DNA from 4 places in the Streptomyces sp. NPDC021225 genome. Region 3 is predicted to be linked to each of the others. Evidence: riboswitches for the same ligand, from Rfam matches in the RefSeq annotation. Region 3 holds a riboswitch; each other region holds the start of a gene.

Region 1 (4,466 bases), on a different contig from region 3:
CTCCTCGGGGTCCCGGAGCCGCTTGATGTGGGTCAGATAGCGGCTGGCCTTCAGAGCCATCACAAACCCGTCGGGGGTACGGTCCCGCCAGGCGGCGAACTGCTCGCGGGTGGGCAGCCGGTAGAAGGCGTTGTTGGACTCGACGGTGGCGAACCCCCGCGCGTACTCCTCCAGCCACAGCCGCTGAGGGCAGCCGGACGGATACAGGACGTCGCGCCAGTCCTTGTACTGCCACCCCGAGGTGCCGACGAGGACGGTCATGCTTCGCCCGGGTGCCACGGCGGCCACTGGCCCGGCCGGTCGACCCAGTGGACCTGCCGCGGGTCGTCCAGGTCGATGTCCGGGAACAGCCGCCGCACCCGCGGCTCGAACTCCTCCCGCTCCAGCGGCTCCCAGCCCGGGCCGCGCAGCCACACCCGCCGGTATCTGGTGTCCGCGTCGTACGCGTCCACGAAGACGAGATGGCCGGACTCGCTCGGATCCGTGGCGTTCTCCATGTTTCCAGGGTGGGCCGCGCCGGCCCGCTTCCGCGCGTCGGCGCGGCCGACCGGGTCCCCGCCGGTTTGCGGACGGGGGAATCTTCGGATGGAGTCGTAAGGACGGGGCGGGTTTCCCGGCCCCGGGTCTCCCTGCGCTGGGGGTGAGTCATGATCTTCGTCGACCGCGCGGACGCCGGGCGGCGCCTGGCCGCCAGGCTGCGCCCGCTGAGCGCCGAGGACCCCGTGGTGCTCGGCCTGCCGCGCGGCGGGGTGCCGGTGGCCTTCGAGGTCGCGCGGGAGCTGAAGGCGCCCCTGGACGTGATCATCGTCCGCAAGCTCGGCGTCCCCTTCCACCGCGAGCTGGGCTTCGGCGCCATCGGCGAGGGCGGAGTGCGCGTGGTGCACGACGCGATCGTGCGGATGAGCCGGGCGGGCAAGGAGGAGCTCGCGGAGGTGGAGCGGGACGAGGAGGAGGAGCTGGCGCGCCAGGCGCGGCGGTTCCGGCGCGGCCGGGCGCGGGTCGCGGTCGGCGGCCGGACGGTGATCGTCGTGGACGACGGGATCGCCACCGGCGCCACCGCCCGGGCCGCCTGCCGGGTCGCCCGCGCCCAGGGCGCGGCCCGGGTGGTGCTGGCCGTCCCGGTCGCGCCGCCCGACGCGGCCGAGGCGCTGCGTCAGGACGCGGATGACGTGGTGTGTCTGTCGACCCCACCGGAGTTCTCGGCGGTCGGCGAGTGGTACCAGGACTTCTCGCAGACCAGTGACGCCGAGGTCGTCGACCTGCTCTCCCGGTCGACCGATCTGCCGGGTGGGGCGCATCCTGGTAAATGAAGCAGGAGGTGATGACCGCGATGGAGACGATCGTGGGATGCGACATCGAAATGGAGTTCCGTGAGCTCGGACCTCTCACCGAGGCGGTCGTCCGGCTGAGGATGCACGACGGGACCGAGATCCTGGCTCAGGGTCGCGCGAACCGGAATCCCGACGACCCGGCACAGCCGCGGGTCGGCGAGGAGATCGCGGCGGCGCGGGCGCTGAACAACCTCGCTCACCGGCTGATCTCGAAGGCGGGCGGTGACATCGAGGAGGTCACGCACGCGAAGGCACATCTGGTGATGTAGGGCCGGTCTGCCGCGGCGCCGGGCCGCGGCAGAGCACCCTTCACGACACCTTTCACATCGGATTTCTCAGATCTGGACGCCCTTGGAGCGGAGGTAGGCGAGCGGGTTGACGTCGGAGCCGTAGTCGGGCCCGGTACGTATCTCGAAGTGCACATGCGGCCCGGTCACGTTGCCGGTCGCCCCGGAACGGCCGAGCTGCTGGCCCCCGGACACGGACTGGCCGACGTGGACGGACAGCGCCGACATGTGCGCGTACTGGCTGTACATGCCGTCGGGGTGGCGCAGCACCACCTGGTAGCCGTACGCCCCGCCCCAGCCCGCGGCGACCACCTCGGCCGAGCCCACGGCCCGCACCTGGGTGCCGGTGGCGACGGGGAAGTCGACCCCGGTGTGGTGGCCGCTGGACCAGTTGCTGCCGGAGACGCCGTAGGCGGTTCCGATGCCGTGGCTGGCGACCGGGGTGGTGAAGGACGAGGAGGAGCGCGCCGACGAGCCGGACTTCGCGGCGCGCTCGCGCGCCTTCTGCGCCTGCTCGATCCGCTGCTTGGCCGCCTGCTCGGCCCGCTGCTGCTTGGCCCGGTCCGCCTGCTCGGCGCGCTGCTTGGCTTGATTTGGCTGTTCGGCCCGGGGCCGGCTCTCGGGCGTCTTCGCGGCCGGGGACCCGCTGCCGTCGAGGGTGAGCTTCTGACCGGGGTAGATCAGGTCGGGGTCGCCGCCGATGACGCGGCGGTTGGCCTCGTAGAGCCGCTGCCAGCCGCCGTCCACATCCCGGGCGTCGGCTATCCGGGACAGCGTGTCGCCGCCGACCACGGTGTACGAGGCGGCGGAGCGCCCGGTGGCGGCCGCGCTCTGGTCGACGGCCTTGGTGGTGGCCTTCGGAGCGGCCCGCGGGGCGTCCTTCGGCGTGACCTTCGGTGTGGCCTTCGGGGCCGTCCTGGGAGCGGCCTGGGAGGAGCCGGAGGAGCCCGAGGTGCCGGGGGAGACGTCAGCGGGCTGGCCGCCGCGGGTCAGGCCCGCCTTGACCGAGCAGACCGGCCAGGCGCCGGGCCCCTGGGCGTCGAGCACCTTCTCGGCGATGGCTATCTGCTGGTCCTTGGAGGCCAGGTCGGCCCGGGACGCGTAGGTCGTCCCGCCGAACGCCTCCCAGGTGGACTGGGAGAACTGGAGGCCGCCGTAGTAGCCGTTCCCGGTGTTGATGCTCCAGTTGTCGGTGGACTCGCACTCCGCCACCTTGTCCCAGGTGTCGACGGAGGCGGCGTTCGCCTGGCCGACGCCTATGAGGGGCAGCGCGACCCCGGCGCCGCCCGCGGTGAACGCGAGCGAGGCGCGGGAGACGCGTCGGGGCCGGGGCCGTCGGTGACGTCCGCGTGCAGCCATTGAGCTCATCCTCTCCTGACGCCTGCGAGGTGAGCTGTCGGGTTCGGGCGGGAGCTGCCCGGCCGCGCCTTCCCCGGTGCCCCCCGGCACCGCGGCGCGACTTCACCCCTAGCCGTACCGCCCGATGTCGTGCGGCACGGCGCCTACCTGGTTCCCCCGCTCCTGCCGTGACAGGTCGTCGTGTCACCCCTCCACCACGGCAGGACTCGGCGCTCCGGCGGAGGAGGACCCGCCGCAGCGAATGCGCCGGGTGCGGCACAGTAAACACACCGTTTTGGTCACGACAAGGTCTCGACGGACCTGTGTCCTGAAATCGATCACGCCGCTGATGAAATGTGACCCGGGTCACGGCTTTCCGGATGGGGTGATTGCGGCCCGGAATCCGTAATGCCGAATTGCCGTAATTATGTGATTAATGCTGGGGCCGCGCGGCGGAGTCGCATATCGACCGGAATAAGGGCGCCCATCGAGGGAAGGGGAGTGGGAAGGGGAACGGACGGGGGCTGTCGGGGCACTCGGTGCGGCGGCCGACGAGCCGCCGGAGGCCCGACCCACAGGAGGTTGGCCATGACACAGCCACACGGCGGGGCGCCCGCGAGGCGCCGGCCGCCGGTCTTATCCATATCCGCGCTGGTCGTCGGCGCCCTGGCCGCGGTCACCGCCTGCGGCTCCGATACGACGTCGGGGGCGCCCGCGCCGCCCGGCTCGGCCGGCAAGTCCCACTCGGCCACGGGCACCGCCCGGCCCGGCACCGCTGCGCCCAGCACGGCCCCGCCCGAGGCCGATCCGGCCTCGAAGGCGCCGAGCGCGGCCGAGCCGTCCGTCACCACCGAGGCCGGCTCCGCCGCCCCGCCCGCTGTCCGCCGCATCTGCTCCAAGGATCAGCTGAAACTGTCCACCGGCCGGGCGGATATCGGCGCGGGCAATGTCTATGTCCCCCTGGCCTTCACCAATACCGGCGCGGCCAGTTGCACGCTGACCGGGTATCCCGGCGTTTCGCTCCTCGACGCCCCCGGCGCCGCTATCGGCGACCCCGCCACCCGCCGCGGACCGGGGCGCCCCACGGTCGTCCTGAAACCCGGCGACAGCGCCTACGCGAGTCTGCACACGGTGAACAAAGGCCTGTCCGACAAGCCCTGTTGGCGGACCGCGGCCGAAATTCGGGCCTACCCCCCGGACTCCCACCGCTCCATCAAGGTATCCGCGCGCTCCTTCCGGGTCTGCGGGGGCGTATTCGAGGTCACCGCCGTCGAGCCGGGTTCCCAGCCCTGAACCGGGGCACCACGACGGGGCGCGGACCGCCGCCCCCGCCCCGCGCCCCGCCCGGACGCGCCGGAAATGAATTGGCCGGGAAGCGCGGCCACATGACGCCCTTGGGTGTCCGAAAATCTTGATGGCCGCGACACCCACTGGCCCCTTTCGCCCTTCCGCAATCATTATCGGGTGGGCCACCATGTGAAGAGGCCTCGCCTGAGCCGGCACGGAGCGT
Region 2 (4,466 bases), on a different contig from region 3:
CGCCCGGGGCGGCCGGTTTCTTCGGTCAGCGCCCGGCGCGGCCCGCGTGGTCCGTCGCGTCCGCCTGGTCGGCTTTATCCGCCTTGTCAGCTTTATCGACGCTGTCCCACATGTTGCTGTACCAGGGGCGGTCGGCCGCGCCCTGGTCGGACGAGCGCTCGGTCTCGCCGCCGCCGTCGACCACGCTGTAGCCGGTCTCCCCCGGCCGCGTGAAGTGCAGCCGCTCGCGGGCCTGCTGCTCGACGTACGCCGGGTCCTGGAGCCTGGCCTTCTGCTCCAGCAGCTTCTTGACGTCCGCGCGCTCCTTCTCGGCCTGGCGCCGCTGTTCGGAGATGTCCGAGCGCTGCGAGATGTACTGCCGCATCGGATAGGCGAGGGCCACCACGAGCGAGCAGACGACCAGCGCGAGGAGCGCGGCCCGGCCGGTGAGACGGCTGCGGCGGCGCCGGATACGGGCGCGGTAGACGCGGGCGGCGGCGTGCTCGCCGAACGCCCTCAGCCTGGTCGCGGTGGAGAACCGATCCCGATCCGCCGGCACGTCGCCTCCCCGGTCATGACTTCGCTGTGTACGCCGTCCCCGGCCACGGTACGGGACCGGGGCCGGGGACGGCGGTCAGACTCGGCGGGGCTCAGCCCTTGACGACCGCGCCCTTGAAGCGCGGGAAGGCGGAGCGGCCCGCGTACACCGCCGCGTCGTCGAGGATCTCCTCGATGCGCAGCAGCTGGTTGTACTTGGCCACGCGCTCGGAGCGGGCGGGGGCACCGGTCTTGATCTGGCCGCAGTTGGTGGCGACGGCCAGGTCGGCGATGGTGACGTCCTCGGTCTCGCCGGAGCGGTGCGACATCATGCACTTGAAGCCGTTGCGCTGGGCCAGCTCGACCGCGTCCAGGGTCTCGGTCAGCGAGCCGATCTGGTTGACCTTGACCAGCAGCGAGTTCGCGGTGCCGCTCTCGATACCGCGGGCCAGCCGCTCCGGGTTGGTGACGAACAGGTCGTCGCCGACCAGCTGGACCTTGTCACCGAGCTGGTCGGTGATCGTCTTCCAGCCGTCCCAGTCCTCCTCGTTCAGCGGGTCCTCGATGGAGACCAGCGGGTACGCGTCGACCAGCTCGGCGTAGTACGCGGTCATCTCGGCGGCGCTGCGCGCCTTGCCCTCGAACGTGTAGGTGCCGTCCTTGTAGAACTCGGAGGCGGCCACGTCGAGCGCCAGCGCGATGTCCTGGCCCGGCTGGTAGCCGGCCTTCTTGATCGCCTCGACGATCAGGTCGAGGGCGTCGCGGTTGGAGCTCAGGTTCGGGGCGAAGCCGCCCTCGTCGCCGAGGCCGGTGGACAGGCCCCGCTCCTTCAGCACGGACTTCAGGGTGTGGTACACCTCGGTGCCCCAGCGCAGCGCCTCGGAGAAGGACTCCGCGCCGATCGGCGCGATCATGAACTCCTGGATGTCCACGTTGGAGTCGGCGTGCGAGCCGCCGTTGAGGATGTTCATCATCGGGACCGGCAGCAGGTGGGCGTTCGGCCCGCCGAGGTACCGGAAGAGCGGGAGGTCGGAGGCCTCGGACGCGGCGTGCGCCACGGCGAGCGAGACGCCGAGGATGGCGTTGGCGCCGAGCGAGGACTTGTCCGGGGTGGCGTCCAGGTCGAACATCGCCTGGTCGATCAGGCGCTGCTCGGTGGCGTCGTAGCCGACGAGCTCCGGACCGATCTGCTCGATGACGGCGAGGACGGCCTTCTCGACACCCTTGCCGCCGTAACGGTTCTTGTCACCGTCGCGGAGTTCGAGGGCCTCGAAGGCACCGGTGGACGCACCGGAGGGCACGGCGGCACGGCCGGTGCTGCCGTCGTCGAGGCCGACCTCGACCTCGACCGTGGGGTTGCCTCGCGAGTCGAGGATCTCGCGAGCTACGACGACGTCGATGGACGGCACGAGGTTCTCCTTCGTATGGGTCTGTCGTTCTCCGGCATGAGCCTAACGGGCCCGGGGGCCGGGCCCGACGAAGCCCCGGCGGGGCGCGCCTCAGGTGGGGGGGCGGCGCGCCCGGCCGGGGCGGTCCTCGGGGATGTCGGGGTCGCGGTCGCCGGGCTGGGGGGAACGGTCCCGGCGGGGGGTCAGCCGAGGTGGAGCTGCTGGCCCGGGTAGATGAGGTTGGCGTCCTCGACGATGTCCTTGTTCAGCTCGAAGAGCTTCTTCCAGCCGCCCTTGACGTGGTGCGCCTCGGCGATCTTGGAGAGGGTGTCGCCGGACTTGACCTTGTACTCGCCGTCGCCCTTCTTGAACGTGTGGCGGGCCTCACCGCGCGCGGCGTGCTGACCCTCGCCGCGGGGCTGCGCCTTCGGCTTGGCGGGCTGGGCGGGCTTGGCAGGCTGGGCCGGCTTCGCGGGCTGGGCCGGCTTGGCAGGCTGGGCCGGCTTCGAGGACTGCGTGGTGGAGCTGGAGGGGGTCGGGGTGCCGCTGGTGGTCAGCCCCGTGCCGCACACCGGCCAGGCGCCCTTGCCCTGCCCGGCCAGGACCTTCTCGGCTATCTGGATCTGCTGGTCCTTGGTGGCCAGGTCGGCGCGGGAGGCGAAGGACGTACCGCCGTACGCGGCCCAGGTGGAGTTGGTGAACTGGAGGCCGCCGTAGAAGCCGTTGCCCGTGTTGATGGACCAGTTGCCGCCGGACTCGCACTGCGCGACCTTGTCCCACTGGGCGGTGGTCGCGGCCGAGGCGGAGGTGGCCCCCAGGATCGGTGCGGCGATGGCCGCACCGGCGACGCCGGCGAGTGCGGCGATGCGGGTGACCTTCGAGGGACGGCGGTGCTTACCCTTGTCGTTACGCATGTTCGTTCCTCACCGACGCCTACGAGGTGAGCTGTCGGGTTCGGACGTGAGTTGCCCGGCCGGACGCGGCTGACCGCGTCCGTCTTCACCCCTAGCCGACCGAGCCCGTCTCCGGGCCGCCGCGGCACCTACCTTGGGTCCCCCGCTCCTGCCTTCGGCGCTGACGCGTCTGGTTCCCCCCGACCGCCGGCAGGACTCGGCGTGACGATCGACGGTGCCCGCGGTAGCGAGCGGGAAGACGTTAAACACACCTTCCGATGAGGTTCAAACCCCCATATCTCAGCGAAGGCGGCCCGATCCGCACCCAGCCGTCCCACATCTACGCAGGTGAGGCCGGGTACGGAAAGATCGGACAGGAGGCACAGGCCGGGCGATGTGACGAGATGTATGTCTCACTGCCGCCAGATCGGGCATTTCACCCCGAACTGCCGCTACCTCGCGCTGAGATCGAGACGCTGACCAGGGTGGATGAGGCCGGGGTTGCCCCCGATGAGCGATTTGTCGCTCTGGTACAGCCGGGCCCAGTCTCCGTTGGCCTCCTGCCCGTCCACGGTGTCTGACGAGGCGTCATCGGTGCGCACGCTGGAGTCCTCGCGGCCGAGGGGCGGAAGCGTGATCTCGGTGCGGCCCTCGCCGCCGCGCGAGGCGTGCCGCCCGGAGGGCCGCGCCTCGTCCGACGCGTCCCCGGACTCGCCCTCCTGGGCGTCGGGTGCGCCGCGGTGGCGGCCGGTGGGCGCGGAGGAGTCCTCGTCGACCTTGTCGCCCTTGGCGCCCTTGTCGGCGCCGGAGGGCGCGCCGCCCTCCCCGCGGGACGTCTCGTCGGCGGCGCGGTCGGAGTCGCCGGACTTGCCGTGGCCCTTCCCGTCGGAAGCGCCATCGACCGCGCTGCCGTCCGCGCCGTCGCCGGTCGCGGAGGGATCCGGCGTCCCGGTCTTGTCGGACTTACCGGACTCCTCCGAGTTATCGGATTCACGGGAGTTATCGGACTGACCGGAATTACCGGACGATTCCCCCGTCTTGGAGTCGTCGATCCCCGTGGGCTCCTCCGAATCCTTGGCCTCCGGCCCGCCCTTGCCGCCGGAGTTCCCGTCCAGCGCGTCGCCGAGGTCGGCGAGCCCGGCACCCAGCGCACAGCTCGGCCAGGCGTCCGGCCCGCGGTCGCCGAGGATCGCCTGGGCGATGGCTATCTGCTGGGAGCGGCTGGCGAGGTCGGGGCGCGGGGCGTACTGCTGGCCGCCGTACTTCTTCCACATGTCCAAGGTGATCTGGAGACCGCCGTAGAAGCCATTGCCTCCGTTGGCGCTCCACATCCCGCCGCTCTCGCACTCGGCGACGCGGTCCCAGGTCTGGGCTTCCGCGGCCTGGGCGCTGACGGCGCCGAAGAGCGGCATGGCGATGCCCGCGCCGGTCACCCCCGCTGCGAGCACGATTGCCGGAGCCTGACGGGGGCGGCGGTGTCGACCGTTCCCGGAGCGCATGCGTTCTGCCTCTCGTGTGGCGGCTGAGTCGTCGGTCGAAACATAGCGACGCCATACGATCATCACAAGCAGATGTATCCCAGGTCACGCAGCGATCACGTGACTGACGTTATGTCACCTATGCCCCGCTCCCGAGGCGTTGCCGGGCCCTGCCGCCGGCCCTGCTTCCG
Region 3 (4,466 bases):
GCTCGGGCCCACTCGGACACCTTCCGGGCAGACCCAGACACCGACACCGTATGATTTGGTCTAGACAACAACCACACCGCTTCTGAAGGGCAACACCATGGCTGAGCGCCGCGTCAACATCGGCTGGGCCGAGGGCCTGCACGCCCGCCCCGCGTCGATCTTCGTCCGGGCGGCCACCGCCTCCGGCGTCCCCATCACGATCGCCAAGGCGGACGGCACCCCGGTCAACGCCGCGTCCATGCTCGCGGTGCTCGGCCTCGGCGCCCAGGGCGGCGAGGAGGTCGTCCTCGCCTCGGAGGCGGATGACGCCGAGGTCGCGCTCGACCGTCTGGCCAAGCTGGTCGGCGAGGGGCTCGAGGAGCTGCCGGAGACCGTCTGACTGGCTCCGGCTCCGCCGTCGGCGGATCGATTCGGCACGGCCGCGCAGCGCGGCCGCGGTGCCCCATTCCGGGCGACCGCGGCCGCGTTGTTTTATGTTTTCCGCCCGCGCTCCGCACACACCACCTGAATACGGGGACACGAAATCAGCGGCCACGGAAATCCACGGCCGCGACACATCGGCGATAATTCCAAGAAGTTGTATACGGGGCCGCTGTTAATTCCGCGCGCCCGCATTGTTTACGGAATGTTTCGAAGTCCTCACGCGGGGGGGACGGCGCAGCCGGTATTCCGACATCGAGCGCTCGGCGTGAGCCGCGGCGAGCGTCCGGGCGCGGTCGGCGTCGCCCCGCGCCACCGCGTCGACCAGCGCCCCGTGCTCGCTCCAGGACTCGACGGCCCTGAGCGAGAAGTCGGGGCGTCCGGGGCCGCCCGGGACGGGCGGCGCGGACCGGCGGGGCTCCACCGCGTACACCCAGGCGATCTTGCGCCGCAGCTGCACCAGCAGCCCGGCCAGGCTCGGGCTGCCGGACGCCTGGGCCAGCGTCTCGTGGAACCAGTCGCTCAGCGACCGCAGTTCGCCCAGCTGACCGCGCTGGGCCCGCTCCTGGCCCAGCCGGACCAGGCCGCGCAACACCTTCAGATGCGCCTCGGTGCGGCGCTGGGCGGCCCGGGCGGCGCCCAGCGGCTCCAGCAGCGCGCGGATGTCCAGCAGGTCGGCGGCCTCCCGGTCGGACGGCTGGGCCACGCATGCGCCCGCGTGCCGGCGGGTGGTCACGAAGCCCTCCGACTCCAGGGTGCGCAGGGCCTCGCGCACGGGCACACGCGAGACGCCGTACCGCCGGGCGAGGACTTCCTCGGTCAGCCGGCTGCCCGGCGCGAAGGTGCCGGAGACGATGTCGTCGCGGATCGCCGTACACACCGCGTGCGCCGAAATCCGGCGGCTGCCGTGGACCGCGGTCGTATCGCCGTTCACTTACGGTCCCGCATTGTCGAACCTCCGCCTTAATCTCCGCGAAACGCAGCCGATTGACGCGTGTTCAGCGACTCTATTCTAAGCGGCTGGAATTTCCGATGGGCGGGGGGATTTCATGGATATTTTTTGGCCAGGGCGAGCGGACGGACAGCGGGCGGACGGACAGACAGACAGACCGAAGGCCCCGGGTCCGTGGGACCGGGGCCTTCGGGCGGCGTGCGGTTGATCAGATGTTGACGCCGTGCGAGCGCAGATAGGCGACGGGGTCGATGTCCGAGCCGTAGTCCGGGCTCGTGCGGGCCTCGAAGTGCAGATGCGGCCCGGTGACGTTGCCCGTGGCGCCGGACAGGCCGATCTGCTGACCGGGGGTGACCGCCTGGCCGACGGAGACGCTGAGGGACGACAGATGCGCGTACTGGGTGTAGGTGCCGTCGTTCATCTTGATCACGATGTTGTTGCCGTACGCGCCGCCCCAGCCGGCCTCGACGACGGTGCCGGAGCCCACGGAGTGCACCGAGGTCCCGGACGCGGCGTGGAAGTCCACCCCGGTGTGGCTGCCGGAGGACCACAGGCCGCTGGAGGCCTGGTAGCTGGTGGAGAGGTACGAGCCGGAGACCGGCAGCACGAACATGTTCAGCCGCTTGCGCTCCGCCTCGCGCGCCGCGCGCTCCTTGGCCTCACGCTCCTGCTTGGCCTTCTTCGCGGCCGCCTCCGCCTTGCGCTTCGCCTCCGCGGCCAGCCGCGCGGCCTCCTTGCGGGCGTCGGCCTCGGCCTGCGCCTTGGCGGCGGCCTCCGCGGCGAAGGACTGCTGGGTCTCCGCCTGGGCGGCGACCTGGTCGGCGAGCTCGTCGCCCATGGCGACCGCCTGGCGCAGCCCGGTGTCCTCGGCGCCGCGCCCGTCGTCCGAGGCCGCGAGCGCCGGGGCGGCGAAGCCGGCGACCACGCCGGAGGCGGCCAGTGTGGCTATGCCCGCCAGGTTGGCGCCGGAGCGGGCGGTACGGGGGGCGCGTCCGGGGCGGCGGTGCTTCCCGGTGGTACGGGTGATCGCCATGAAGCGGCGCACTCCTTTCCTTCCCTCTCGCCTACCGGGTTAGCTGACGGGTTCGGAGCAGGAAGGTCTCCTACGGGCCCCTCGCCCCTCGCGGGGAAGGCGTCCGATTCACCCCTGGGAATCGCCCCTCCGGCGCCGCGGGCGGCAACGGGCGAGGCTGGTTCCCCGGTTCCCCTGGCTCGCGCCGTACGGGGATTCGGCGATGGTTGTCCGTGCCGCGGGCGCGGCGTGTCTCGGGCGGGCAACCGGACTGACGCTAAGCGGGACCGCTTTCGATCACCAAACGGTTCCGCTCTTTTGTTGGTTTCCCCACAGACACGCCCATCCAGATGGGCAACCTCTGCTATAAAGCGGGCGAAACGACCGGTGAAACGGCAACAAAAGGAAACCCCGGCGCCTGAAACGGCGCCAGGGTCCTTGTCCCGGCGGCCCGTTCGCCCAGCTCGCGAGGGCGGCCGGGCGCGTCGGCCTCACGTCAACCTGGGGTAAACCCCCGGGTCATCTCCAGGTCAGCCCTGGATGACGCTCACCTCGCCGATGCCGAGCTCCTTGACCGGCTCCTCGATCTTCGAGGCGTCGCCCACGAGCACCGTGACCAGCCTGTCGGGCGGGAAGGCGCTCACCACCGCGGCCGTCGCCTCCACCGTGCCGGTCTCCGCGAGGCGCGCGTACAGGTGCGCCTGGAAGTCGTCCGGCAGGTGCTGCTCGACCTGGTCGGCCAGCGTACCCGCGACCGCGGCCGCCGTCTCGTACTTCAGCGGGGCCACCCCGACGAGGTTCTGCACGGCGACATCGCGCTCGGCGTCCGTCAGGCCCTCCTCCTTGAGCGTGCCCAGCACCTTCCACAGGTCCTCCAGGGCGGGACCGGTGACCTCGGTGGCCACCGAGCCGCTGATGGCCAGCATCGCGGCGCCCGTGGCCCCTCCAGAGGCGTCCGGGGCCGCCGAGCGGAGCACCTGGCCGAAGGCGCGCACGCCGTAGGTGTAGCCCTTCTCCTCGCGCAGCACCCGGTCCAGCCGGGAGGTGAGGGTGCCGCCCAGGCAGTAGGTGCCCAGCACCTGGGCGGGCCAGATGCGGTCGTGGCGGTCGGCGCCGATCCGCCCGATGAGCAGCTGGGTCTGCACCGCGCCCGGCCGGTCGACGATGATCACCCGGCCGGTGTCATCGGCGGTGATCGGCGGCATGGAGCGGGGCTCGGCGGCGCCGCCCGTCCAGGCGCCGAGGGTGTCGGCCAGCGCCTTGTCGAGGTCGACGCCGGTCAGGTCGCCGACGACCACGGCGGTCGTGGTGGAGGGGCGGACATGCGTCTCGTAGAAGGCCCGCACGGCCGCGGCGTCGATGCCCTCGACGGTCTCCTGGGTGCCCTGGCGCGGGCGGGACATCCGGGACTCCGCCGGGAACAGCGTCTTGGACAGTGCCATCGAGGCGCGCCGGGCCGGATTGGCCAGCTCGTGCGGGATCTCGTCCAGGCGGTTGCGCACCAGCCGCTCGACCTCGCCCTCGGGGAAGGCGGGCGCGCGCAGCGCGTCGGCCAGCAGGCCGAGCGCCTTGGGCAGCCGGGAGACGGGGACCTCCAGGGACACGCGGAGGCCGGGGTGGTCGGCGTGTGCGTCCAGGGTGGCGCCGCAGCGCTCCAGCTCGGCGGCGAACTCCTCGGCGGTGTGCTTGTCGGTGCCCTCGGACAGCGCGCGGGCCATGATCGTGGCGATGCCGTCGAGCCCGGCCGGCTCGGCGTCCAGCGGGGCCGCGAGGTTGACCTCCACGGCCACGACCTGCTGGCCGGGGCGGTGGCAGCGCAGCACGGCCAGCCCGTTGGACAGCTCGGCGCGCTCGGGGGCCGGGAAGGCCCAGGGCTTGGCGGCGCCGCCCAGCGGCTGCGGGTGGAAGGTCATCGTGGTGGTGACGGCGTCGCTCACTGGGCCGACTCTCCTTCTGCGTCGTTGTCGTCGGCTGCCGCGTCGTTGTCCGTGTCCGTGACGGCGTCGGCCTCGGCCTGCTCGGCGCCCTGGAGCGGTTCGTACACCAGCACCGCGCGGTTGTCGGGGCGCAGCCTGGCCTGGG
Region 4 (4,466 bases), on a different contig from region 3:
ACCGAGGTGTCGTCGTAGTGCGTGTAGTAAAGGTCGATGTAGTCGGTGCGCAGACGCTTCAGGGACTCGTCGACGCCCGTCTTGATCGCCGCGGCGGACAGGCCGCGGGGGGTCGGGACACCGGCCCCGACCTTGGTCGCGAGGACGATGTCGGCGCGGTTGCCCCGGGAGGCGAACCAGTTGCCGAGGATGGTCTCGGACTCCCCGCCCGAGTTGCCCGGCACCCACGCGGAGTAGACGTCCGCGGTGTCGATGAAGTTGCCGCCCGCCGCCACGTAGGCGTCGAGCACGGCGAAGGACTCGGCCTCGTCCGCCGTCCAGCCGAAGACGTTCCCACCGAGTGACAGGGGGAACACGGACAGGTCCCCGAGCTGCTTGCGGTTGTCGGTCTGCTTGTTGTCAGCCATGCGTTATTTCAGCGCGGTGGCGGAAGGGCGTATTCCCATCCCTGAGCGGGTTCACCCTCGCGAAAAAAACCGGCGACCTTGGCGTCAAGGGGGGAGAGAGCGCCAAGGCCGCCGGGGTGCGGGGGCCGGACCGGTCGGACCGGTCTATAGGGCCTGCGGGGACGGGAGCGCGGCGGTCACGGGGTCAGGCCGTGGTCGCGGAGCCAGGGCATCGGGTTGATCGGGCTGCCGCCGCCCGGGCGGACCTCCAGGTGGAGGTGCGGGCCGGTCACGTTGCCCGTGGCGCCGACGCGGCCGATGACCTCGCCCGTCGTCACCGAGCCCGACGTACGGACCATCGACGACAGGTGGCAGTACCAGATCTCGGTGCCGTCGTTCAGCTTGAGCACGATGCGGTAGCCGTACGAACCGGCCCACCCGGCCGAGGTGATGGTGCCGCCGTGGACCGCCTTGACCGGGGTGCCGGTCGGGGCGGCGAAATCCTGGCCGGTGTGGTCGGCCGACCACATGTCGCCGGCCTGGCCGAACGACGCGGTCAGGGTGTACGAGGCGACGGGCAGGGTGTACTGGGCGGCGAGCTTGGCCAGGCGCTCGGCCTCGGCCTTCTTCCTGGCCGCCTCCTCCGCCTTCCGCTTGGCCTCCGCCTCGGCGGCCTTCTTCTTGGCCTCGGCCTCGGCCTTGCGCTTCGCCTCCGCGTCGGAGGCCTTCTTGGCAGCGGTGGCGGCCTTCTCGGCGGCCTGCTTGGCGGCGGCGTCGGCCGCGGCGTCGCGCTGCGACTCGTCGGCGGCGTTCTGCTGGTTCTCGGCCTGCTGGAGGATGCGGGCGCGCAGTGCCTCGCCTGCGTCGGTGGCGCCGTTCTCCTCGTCCTCGGAGGTCAGGCCGGCCGTGGAGAGGGGGGTGGCGGTGGTGGAGCCGTCGGAGTCGGAACCGGAGTCGGAGAACAGCGCGCCGATGCCGGGCAGGTCCTTGGCGTCGGGGAGGGCGTCCTGCACCTGACCGGCGACGTGCGCCAGGTCCGGCATGGATATGGGGGCCTTGGGGCGGTCCTTGGCGGTCGCCATCCCGCCGGCGCCGACCGCCGCGATCACGCCGACGCCGAGGACGGCGCCGCTGCGGGCCATGGTGCCGCCGCGCTGCTTGGGGACGCGGTGCTTGCCGCGTACGGGGGCTATGGACTCCTCGGTGGGATTCCACTCCTCCCAGGTCTCGGTGTCCTGGTCGGCCCCCGCCTTGGCGGCCGGTTCGAACCAGGAGCCGTAGCGGACCGCGGTCCCGGTACCGGTGTCGACACCGGACCGGCGGGTCGGAGCTTCTTCAAGGGCAGACCTGTTGGACGCCACGCGGGCGCACTCCTTTCCTTCCCTCTCGCCTACCGGGTTAGCTGACGGGTTCGGAGCAGGAAGGTCTCCTACGGGTCAGGTTCGACCCGATTCACCCCAAGGTTGGTGGTTCCCCGGTTCCCTTGGTGTTGCTGTTGTCGCTCTGCTGCTGGGTGCTGCCGTGCGTGCGGGATTCGGCGACGGCGCGCGGTGCCGCCTCTTGCGGCGGTTGTGACGACCGCGCTGCGTTATCGAACGTTAATAGAAGGCGTGACCTGATTCCAAGCCGTTCCCGGGAATCAGAGGAACCTTTGAGGTGAACTTAACGCCGAACATGGGACAGATGAGGGCGAGTCGGCGGCCGTCCAAGCGCACCCGGAAACGCCCTCGACCTGATCGTGCGTCAATCGTTATCCGTAATGATCATGGTCCGCTACGGAGCGTGTTAAGGCGCGGTGCCGGGCGTCACCGGGGAGCGGCGCAGCGCCAGCAGCGCCATGTCGTCCGCGGTCCCGCCGCCCGTGTGCCGCTCCACGTCCGCGACCAACGCGTCGAGCAACTCCACCGGTCCGGCGAAGCCGAGGCCGCGCAGCCGGACCGCCGGGTCGTAGAACACGCCCCGCTCGTCGCGCGCCTCGCTCACGCCGTCGGTGAACAGCAGCAGGGTCACCCCTTCGGCGAACGGCAGCTCCTCCACCCGGTCCGGCCACGCCCCCAGGTCGCCCATCCCCAGCGGCAGCGCCGGTACTTCGGGCTCGGGGCTGCACACCGAGCCGTCGGCGTGCAGCAGGAGAGGCGCCGGGTGGCCGCGGTTGATGAGGCGGAGGAGGGAGTCGCCGCGGGGGATCTCGGCGAGCACCGCCGTGATGAACCCCTCGGACTGCTCGATGTCGCCCCGCCGGGCCCGCTCCCGCTGCAACGCCCGCTCCAGGCGCAGCGCGAGCCCCTCCAGCGTCGCCTCCTGCTCGGCGGCCTCCCGGAAGGCGCCGATGGTGATCGCGACCACCTCGACCGCCCCCAGCCCCTTGCCCCGTACGTCGCCGATGAGCATCCGTACGCCGTGCGGGGTGTCCTGCACGGCGTAGAGGTCGCCGCCGATCGCGGCATCGCGCTCCGCGGCCACGTAGCGGGCCGCGACGTCCAGGCCGGCGAGGCGGGCGGGCGGCGCGGGCAGGACGGCGCGCTGGGCCGCCTCCGCGATGCCGCGCGCCGAGGCCAGCCGCCGGCCGCCGCGGTGGATGACGTGGTTGGTGAGGAGGGCCAGCAGGGCGACCGTCACGACGGTGGCGACCTCGGTGGCCGCCTGGGCCCAGTCCCCGACGCCGTGGAACTCGGCCAGCAGGCAGGCGGCGGTGACCGCTACGGCCGCGGTGACGGCCGTCAGCCGCGGCGAGTAGAACGGAGCGGCGACGAGCGGGGCGGCGGCGAGGAAGGGGGCGGCCGTGTACTGGGGCGGGGTGCCGAGGTCGAAGGCGATCCCGCCCGCGATCAGGATGCCGGGGAGCCAGGGCGCGAAGCGGCGGCCTGAGGCGCCCCCGGGCGCCTCGTCGCCCGCGCGGGGCCCGTCCGCGCGCGGTTCCCCGCGCCCGGGTGCGCGCGGTCGCGTACGCGGTCTCGTACGCCGCCTTGTACGCGGTCCCTCGAGCGGGCTCGTACGGGCGCCCGTACGAGCCCTGCTCCCTCGCACCCGCACCGGTCGCTCTCGCTTTCCCCTGGTCCTCTGCTCCTCTTACGCCACCCCACCAGGCTCCGGGTCGGCGGGGCGGCGTGCGAGTCGGTGTCGGCCAGGTGGGTGCGCGCGGGAGAAGTCAGAGGTCAACGCCGAGCGCCCGGGCGTGGCGGTCCGCCGCCAGCTCGGCGGAGACCTCGTCGAGATACACCTCGCACACCAGCCGCCCGTCGGCGGTCAGGTTGTGCTCCAGCTCCCACAGCACGATCTCGTCCCCGCCGGCCAGGAGGAACGCGTGCTCGTAGAAGCGGCACCAGGTGGCGTCGGGGCCGCCGGAGCGGCGGCGCGGCTTCGGGGCCAGGGCGATGTCATGGGCGAACGCCGTGGAGAGCAGTTGCTCGGTGGCCGTTCCGGGGCGGTCGGGGTTCTCCGCGCGGCGCAGGACGCGGCGGGCGTGGTCGGCCGAGTTGTCGGCCACGTACGCGCGCGGGGTCTCCACCGGCGCGACCGCGTGCAGCAGTTGCTCGGGCAGCCACAGCGGTAACCCCTCCAGCTCGTCCCAGCGGGCGCCGCCGATGCGCTCGTGCACCCGGCGCTCGGCCAGGGCCAGGGCGTCCTCGTCGGCGTAGAGCTCGAAGAGGGGACGGTGGTCCTGGCCGGTGTTGTGCTCCAGCTCCCACAGCAGCAGGCTGCTGCCGTCGGGGAGCAGGAAGATATGGCGGTAGGTGCTGTAGCCGAGCGGGCCGGAGGGCTCGTTGCACTGCCGGCAGGAACGCAGCTCGGACTGGTGCATCAGGGCGTCGCGGGCCCGACCCAGCACCGCCTCGTCGATCTCGAAGCCGTTCTGCGCGCGGGCGAGCAGCCCGTCCAGATGCTCGGCGGGCCCGCCGCCACCCGCGCCCGCTCGTGAGTGCCCCATGTCTGTCTCCTCCCGCCTCCCGGCCGTCCGCTCGCCGTCCCCCCGGCGACTTCCTCGCGCACTTACCGTAGCGGCGCGAACACAGGACGCGCGTGCGGTTCGGGCGAAGCCGTCTGTGGGCCGTACCTCACTCAGTCCTGCGTCGGGATGCT

The links. A riboswitch is a leader RNA that binds a small molecule or an ion and turns the genes downstream of it on or off. The one in region 3 is predicted to bind cyclic di-AMP.
Positions count from the first base shown of each region.
Region 1: another riboswitch for cyclic di-AMP. It lies ahead of ACH4S9_RS38340 (transglycosylase family protein); the one in region 3 lies ahead of ACH4S9_RS22665 (M23 family metallopeptidase).
Region 2: another riboswitch for cyclic di-AMP. It lies ahead of ACH4S9_RS29375 (transglycosylase family protein); the one in region 3 lies ahead of ACH4S9_RS22665 (M23 family metallopeptidase).
Region 4: another riboswitch for cyclic di-AMP. It lies ahead of ACH4S9_RS44810 (M23 family metallopeptidase); the one in region 3 lies ahead of ACH4S9_RS22665 (M23 family metallopeptidase).

Region 1 covers NZ_JBIRPV010000013.1:75,705-80,170, forward strand. The annotation lists gene ACH4S9_RS38320 (DUF72 domain-containing protein) at 1-261, opposite strand, end outside; gene ACH4S9_RS38325 (hypothetical protein) at 258-497, opposite strand; partial or broken gene ACH4S9_RS38330 (phosphoribosyltransferase) at 648-1,280, shown strand; gene ACH4S9_RS38335 (dsRBD fold-containing protein) at 1,307-1,600, shown strand; gene ACH4S9_RS38340 (transglycosylase family protein) at 1,667-2,977, opposite strand; cyclic di-AMP (ydaO/yuaA leader) riboswitch at 2,983-3,165, opposite strand; gene ACH4S9_RS38345 (DUF4232 domain-containing protein) at 3,545-4,249, shown strand.
Region 2 covers NZ_JBIRPV010000007.1:118,283-122,748, forward strand. The annotation lists gene ACH4S9_RS29365 (septum formation initiator family protein) at 26-538, opposite strand; gene eno (phosphopyruvate hydratase) at 630-1,925, opposite strand; gene ACH4S9_RS29375 (transglycosylase family protein) at 2,108-2,818, opposite strand; cyclic di-AMP (ydaO/yuaA leader) riboswitch at 2,820-2,988, opposite strand; gene ACH4S9_RS29380 (transglycosylase family protein) at 3,250-4,245, opposite strand; gene ACH4S9_RS29385 (cytochrome P450) at 4,411-4,466, opposite strand, start outside.
Region 3 covers NZ_JBIRPV010000005.1:101,496-105,961, reverse strand. The annotation lists gene ACH4S9_RS22675 (HPr family phosphocarrier protein) at 98-379, shown strand; gene ACH4S9_RS22670 (GntR family transcriptional regulator) at 596-1,354, opposite strand; gene ACH4S9_RS22665 (M23 family metallopeptidase) at 1,581-2,405, opposite strand; cyclic di-AMP (ydaO/yuaA leader) riboswitch at 2,419-2,617, opposite strand; gene ACH4S9_RS22660 (pitrilysin family protein) at 2,915-4,297, opposite strand; gene ACH4S9_RS22655 (pitrilysin family protein) at 4,318-4,466, opposite strand, start outside.
Region 4 covers NZ_JBIRPV010000020.1:28,913-33,378, forward strand. The annotation lists gene ACH4S9_RS44805 (aldo/keto reductase) at 1-407, opposite strand, end outside; gene ACH4S9_RS44810 (M23 family metallopeptidase) at 584-1,747, opposite strand; cyclic di-AMP (ydaO/yuaA leader) riboswitch at 1,759-1,897, opposite strand; gene ACH4S9_RS44815 (PP2C family protein-serine/threonine phosphatase) at 2,172-3,419, opposite strand; gene ACH4S9_RS44820 (DUF6227 family protein) at 3,535-4,314, opposite strand.